Regions from separate parts of the Priestia sp. AB genome, predicted to be linked through region 3. Evidence: riboswitches for the same ligand, from Rfam matches in the RefSeq annotation. Region 3 holds a riboswitch; each other region holds the start of a gene.
The links. A riboswitch is a leader RNA that binds a small molecule or an ion and turns the genes downstream of it on or off. The one in region 3 is predicted to bind lysine.
Positions count from the first base shown of each region.

Region 1: it holds a riboswitch for lysine, as region 3 does, so the genes downstream of both, dapA (4-hydroxy-tetrahydrodipicolinate synthase) here and lysA (diaminopimelate decarboxylase) in region 3, are expected to answer to the same signal.
Region 2: it holds a riboswitch for lysine, as region 3 does, so the genes downstream of both, POF52_RS00870 (aspartate kinase) here and lysA (diaminopimelate decarboxylase) in region 3, are expected to answer to the same signal.

Region 1 covers NZ_JAQMYN010000002.1:35,910-38,188, reverse strand. The annotation lists gene POF52_RS06440 (hypothetical protein) at 386-673, shown strand; gene POF52_RS06435 (hypothetical protein) at 735-992, shown strand; lysine riboswitch at 1,251-1,429, shown strand; gene dapA (4-hydroxy-tetrahydrodipicolinate synthase) at 1,557-2,279, shown strand, end outside.
Region 2 covers NZ_JAQMYN010000001.1:177,499-179,777, reverse strand. The annotation lists gene POF52_RS00870 (aspartate kinase) at 45-1,277, opposite strand; lysine riboswitch at 1,419-1,596, opposite strand; gene uvrC (excinuclease ABC subunit UvrC) at 1,662-2,279, opposite strand, start outside.
Region 3 covers NZ_JAQMYN010000003.1:106,723-109,001, forward strand. The annotation lists gene POF52_RS10185 (CBO0543 family protein) at 306-818, shown strand; lysine riboswitch at 885-1,067, shown strand; gene lysA (diaminopimelate decarboxylase) at 1,213-2,279, shown strand, end outside.

The sequences.
Region 1 (2,279 bases), on a different contig from region 3:
GTATGTCCTTGTGATGCATCAATTAAAAGATAAAGCTATATTTCCTCACCAATAACTTGACTACATTCTATAACTCACTTCGTCAAAAATTAATCTATCCTTTAACCTTACAAAAATCGAACATCAATGGGTTTGCTTAATCTCATTTTATTCTTTAATTCGAACACGTATAAATACGAAAAATGAGCACATACTGTACCTAATCAGATTCCTCCTTTTGCTGACGAATCATTTCTCCTTTAATATGTTAAGTTTACAAAAAACATCTGTCTTCACAGGTGTTTTTTATTTTGAGAAAATATATTATTTGTATACAAACTAAGTTTTATTTTACTTCTAGTAGGGGAATAAAATAGTAAATTAAATCGGAGAGGATGAGGGATTTATGATAGAGATGGAGGTAAAGAACCTTCAAAGGTCAGGAACTAAATTTAGAAAGGCTGAATCAGAATACTTAAATAAGGCAATCGAAGAATATTTCGTTCGTCGTACATACCATAATGCACCAGTAGTTGATGCACTTCGATATGTACTAACGATTGATAATAAAAGGGAACGTTTAGAAAGTGCCGCTGAACTTTTTGGAGATAATATCAAAGAAGTAAATAACCAAGATATTATAAACTATTTAAATCAATGTAGATGTTATAAGGAAATAAGAGATACAGTCTAAATTTGATGCTATCTTATGAAAAAATTTATTGTTCATAAATAACCAAAAGGGGATTGGAGATATGAACTATAAACAAAAGGACTATTATATTAGCGCAAAAGAAAATGAATATTATAAAGTACTAAATGTAGTCGATTATATGTTAGAGGCAGCAAAAAGCAACAATAAATATCCTATATGGGGTGAAAAGCTAAGAACTGAATTAAAAGAAAGTGCTGGCAACAATCTTACTCCATGGCATTTTAATACAATAATATCCGTACTTTTAGATTACGTACCTGATGAAGTAAAGAATAAACCTAATGCTAAGTCACTCTAAGCGGGTGGCTTTTTATGATGTGCATAATATGTAAGTTAAAATATGTGGTGAATAGCAAAAAGAAAGGTGGAATAGTAATATGAGTGATACTGAGATTGTGGGTTTGAGTCAATAATCCGGAGGCATTCTCTCAAAAATAAGGGTAAGGACTTAATTACATGGTGTCCATAAAATTATACTTAAATGATTCTTGCGTGAAAGGAAATTTACTGTTATATTAAATTCAATTAAATATTTTCTTATTTCAATATTTTTTGAAGTGAGGATAGAGGTGCAAAGATCATAAGTATACAATTTGAGGAGAATGAGATCCAATGACAATTGTGGAAAGGGGTATTTGCCGAAGCTGAAAGAATCTCATGTTCTTGAAGCTGGTTCTGCTGTTGAATAAATACAGAACTGTCATATGGGAAACTGTATGGAGGGCTATCTTACGCACGGAAACTATTTTTAATAAATATTGTTTCTACTGCAGCAACGAATCCCTCGTTGCTGCTTTTTTGCGTTTCTTATGAATGGCCCTGACCCCTCTAATTTTAAAAATTTTATAAAGGGTGTGTAGTTATGAATTTTGGCCAAGTATTAACAGCGATGGTTACCCCGTTTGATCGGAATGGCGAAATTGATTTTAACGCGACGAAAACGTTGGTTGAGCATTTAATTACAAATGGCACAGACGGCTTAGTTGTAGCTGGTACAACTGGAGAGTCTCCAACATTAACCACAGAAGAAAAAATTGAATTATTCAAATGTGTTGTAGAAGCTGCTGCTGGAAGAGTCCACGTCATCGCTGGAACTGGCTCAAACAACACGCAAGCTTCGATGAGCTTAACGAAACTTGCAGAGGAAACAGGAGTCGATGGTATTATGCTCGTTGCTCCATACTATAATAAGCCGTCTCAAGAAGGCTTGTACCAGCATTTTAAAACGATTGCCGAATCAACCTCTCTACCAGTTATGCTTTATAATATCCCAGGGCGAAGCATAGTTAACATTTCTGTTGAAACAATTGTTCGTCTATCAGAGATCCCTAATGTTGTGTCAATTAAGGAAGCAAGTGGCAACTTGGATGCCATGGCAGAGATTATTAGCAAAACACCTAGCGACTTTACACTATACAGCGGCGATGATGGGTTAACAATACCAGTATTAGCAATTGGCGGGGCAGGAGTTATTTCAGTTGCTTCCCACATCATTGGCAATGATATGCAAGAAATGATTAATGCCTTCAAAAATGGCGATGTCCAAAAAGCTGCTGCTACACATCGCAATCTGCTTCCAATTATG
Region 2 (2,279 bases), on a different contig from region 3:
ACGTATATAAAAGACGTGGAGATACCACGTCTTTTTTCTCTTCTTTATACTTGCACTGCTTGCTGCTCTTCTAATTCAAATGCTACGTGAAGCGTCTCAACAGCTTTTACCATATCAGCATGCGGTACAACTGTAGATACTTTAATTTCAGACGTGCTGACCATCTTCACTTCAATTTTCTCTCCTGCCAGCACTTCAAACATTTCCGCTGCAACGCCTGGATTAGAAATCATGCCAGAGCCAACAATTGATACTTTAGCCAGACCGCTTTCATGTTCAATACGCGTATATCCTAAAGTAGATTTATACTCTTTTAAGACGGCAAGAGCGGCGTCTACGTCTACGGTTTTAATAGAAAATGAGATAGAGAGACGATTATTAGCGGTTACGTTTTGAATAATAATGTCCACATTTAACTGTTCTTTTGCTAATGCTGTAAAAATAGTAGAAAGAGTTTGCAACTCGTTGTTTAACCCTTCAATTGTCACTCGTGAAATATTATCTTCAAACGCAATTCCTCTTACGACTAAGTTTTGTTCCATTGAAACTTCCTCCTCAACAATCGTTCCATTCTCGTTTTCTAAGCTTGAACGCACTTCTAGCGGTACCTGATAATTTTTTGCAAACTCAACAGCGCGCGGATGCAGCACCCCTGCTCCCAAATTAGCTAATTCTAACATTTCGTCATATGAAATAGAGTGAAGCTTACGAGCATCTTCTACATAGCGCGGATCTGTCGTAAACACTCCTGTTACGTCTGTATAAATATCACATTTTGCAGCTTTTAATGCTGCGGCAAGAGCTACTGCCGTCGTGTCAGAGCCGCCTCGACCTAATGTTGTAATGCTTCCATCTTCTGAACAGCCTTGGAATCCAGCTACTACTACGATTCGGCCTCTATCTAATTGCCTTTGAATACAAGTCGTGTCAATGTGCTGGATTCGTGCATTGCTGTGAACTGCTTCCGTATGGATACCAGCTTGCCAACCTGTTAGCGAAGTTGCTTCATACCCTTTATATTGAAGGGCCATTGTTAACAGGGAAATCGTTACTTGTTCTCCAGTTGTAAGAAGCATATCCATTTCGCGTTTGCTTGGACTGTCTGTAATATCACTTGCTAATTTCACCAGTGCATCTGTAGTTTTGCCCATTGCCGATACAACAACAACTACTTGGTTACCGCGCTCTGCTTCTTGAATAACACGGTTTGCTACATGTTGGATACGTTCAACAGAACCAACAGATGTTCCACCAAATTTTTGAACGATTAATGCCATAATTTTGTTCATTCCTTTTCAATAAATTTGCATATGCAGGATGATGAGAAGCTAAATTTTTTTACTCAGACAATAAAAAAAGCAATGAGATGAGCTCTCATTGCTTAACGAACGAAAATTATAAAACATAACCGTCCACTGCCGTGAGATAGCTCTCCAAGAATCTACATCTTGACAATCCTACGTTTATTCAACGCAGAACCAGCAATCATTACTATGAGGTAATGTTCACTTCGGCAAATTTCCCTTTCCGCATCATTCATAAGAGCTCATACCCTTCCTGATACGTACTGATTAAATTTGCACCTCTATCTTCACTTCATTTGATGAAGTGTCGTATGAAATTAGTTAATAGCTTATCAGATATTTTCTATTATTTCAAGACTATTTTTGCAATGTTTCATAAATTTTTTCAGCGATGTTTTGAGGAACACCTGAATTTCGAATATCATCAACCGTTGCTTCTTTCAATTTTTTCACCGAACCAAAATACTTTAACAAAGCTTTTTTACGCTTTTCGCCCACTCCCGGAATATCGTCCAGAACAGACTGAAAAGCGGACTTAGAGCGCACTTGACGGTGGAAGGTAATCGCAAAGCGGTGAACTTCATCTTGAATTCGCTGAAGCAAATAAAATTCTTGACTATTGCGTTCGAGCGGTATGATTTGAGGAGGCTCACCAATCATCAGGTTGGAGGTTCTGTGCTTATCATCTTTGACAAGACCTGCTGTAGGCACTAAAAGTCCCAATTCATTTTCGAGAACGTCCTGTACTGCAGCTAAATGCCCTTTGCCTCCATCTACAACAATTAAATCCGGGAGCGGAAGACCTTCTTTTAACGCTCTGGAATACCGTCTGCGAACGACTTCTCTCATGGAACTGTAATCATCTGGTCCATGTACGGTCTTAATTTTATATTTGCGATATTCTTTCTTTTCCGGTTTCCCATCAACAAAAACAATCATTGCAGAAACGGGATCTGTCCCTTGAATATTTGAGTT
Region 3 (2,279 bases):
TCTCATGCTATATGTACGCAACTTTAGCATAGCAAAAAAAGAAGTCACATACTAGGCGAAGCTATCTTGAGCTTATTTTTGAGTCTTGCTGACTTTGACATATAGCTCCTTTCATTGTAAACAAAAGCGCAATAAGTTCTTTTACGGGAATTATGGTGAGATGAAGCAAACCATAAATAGTGATCACCCATATTTAACACTGCGCTTACCGCTTTTTTATTATAGTTTCTGAATAAAAAAATGAAAGAATAAAACCACTATAATATGTAAATAAAAAGAAATAACCATTATTTTAAGGAGAGCGTATGCAATCTTCATTTGTATTATTTTTCATTATTCTTGGTTTACTATTTGGCAAGTGGCGAAGGTATCAAGAATACTATCCTACTTTGCTGTTTTGGGTCACAGGGAATTTGCTTTATGAAGTGCTCCTGTTTCATCACCGCGTATGGGTATTTCACCCTGTTGGTATTGATCACCTTTTTCTACCCGATCACCTAATGGTTTCCCTTGGAATAACCTTAATTATTTATCCTTTTGTTATACCGGTTTTTTTAGGAAGGCTGCCGCTGCATGTAAGCGGCCGGCTGTGGTGGATTCTTTTGTGGGCGCTTTTATTTACTGTGATTGAGTTCATTGCTTATGTTAATCACAGTATCACTCATCATTATGGATGGTCGCTGCTGTGTTCTTTTCTCTTCAATATTGTCACGTTCTCACTTTTAGTCATTCATCAGAAGACAGCACTGGTCGCTTGGATTCTATCTGGAAGCTTCATAGCTTTCTTATTTATTTTTTTTGATATTCCTATGCCTTAACTTTTCATTGACTAGACGGAGGAAAAGGAAATATAATAGGAATTACATTTAAATATAATTTTCCTCTCTGAGAATAGAGGTGCATGAAATCAAGAGTCACTTATTGGAGACTAATGGAGTCTGTGAAGATAAGTAAAAGGGATTTCGTGCCGAAGTATATAAACATCCATTGTGTTCATATACTGGTTCAGTATTGAATAAATGCTGAGCTGTCACAAACCATTTGGTTTGTGGAGAGCTATTGAAGAGATGTTGATGCCTAGAATGTAATAATACTTTATTATTATGAAACCAAGACGCGTGAACATCACTTCACGGGTCTTTTTTGTGTTTTTCTACTGACCATCAAAGTTCAAAGTTATAGTTGAATGATTTAAATGGAGGGATACGGATTATGTACTTACATGGAACGAGTAAAATTAACAGCAACAATCATTTAGAAATTGGGCAGTGCGATACGGTCGAACTGAAAAAACAATACGGCACTCCTCTATACATCTACGATCAAGAATTAATTGAAACGAAATGCAAGGCCTTCCATTCAGCCTTTCGAAGAAGCGGATTTTCATATCAAATCGCCTATGCAGGGAAAGCATTTCTTTGTATGGAAATGGCTAGCCTTTTAACGAAGCTTGATATGTCACTAGATGTGGTCTCAGGAGGTGAATTATTTACAGCGCTTGAAGCTGGATATCCAGCTGAACGCATTCATTTTCACGGAAATAATAAAACGATTGAAGAAATGGAAATGGCTCTTGATGCGAATATTGGCTGTTTTGTTGTGGATAACTTTACCGAACTTGAAGTTTTGCATGCCTTAGCAGCTGAGCGCAAACAGAAAGCATCTATTCTTCTGCGTGTTACCCCAGGGATTGAAGCCCATACACATGAATATATTATGACCGGACAGGAAGACTCCAAGTTTGGATTTGGTCTTTCCAATGACCAAGCCATGAAAGCGGTAAGTTCTGCGTTAGAAAAGCCTTACTACGATCTTTTAGGCATTCATTGTCATATTGGTTCGCAAATTTTTGAAGTAGATGGTTTTTCTCGCGCCATTGATATTTTAACTGATTTCTTATTCAGCATTCGTGATAAAATGGAATTTGAAGTAAAAGTTTTAAACGTAGGTGGTGGTTTTGGTATTCGTTATACCGAAAGCGACTCTCCTCTTCCAGTTGAGTATTATGTAGATGCACTGACAGAAAAGCTAAGCCGCACGTTAACTGAACAGAGTTATACGCTTCCAGAAGTCTGGATTGAGCCTGGAAGAAGCATCGTAGGAGAAGCAGGTACAACGCTTTATACAATTGGATCAACGAAGGAGATTCCAGGTGTACGAAAATACGTAGGAATTGACGGCGGTATGACCGATAATATCCGTCCTGCTCTTTACGATGCAAAACATGAAGCTGTCTTGGCTAATAGAGTGACGGATAAAAAAGATGAAACAGTATCAAT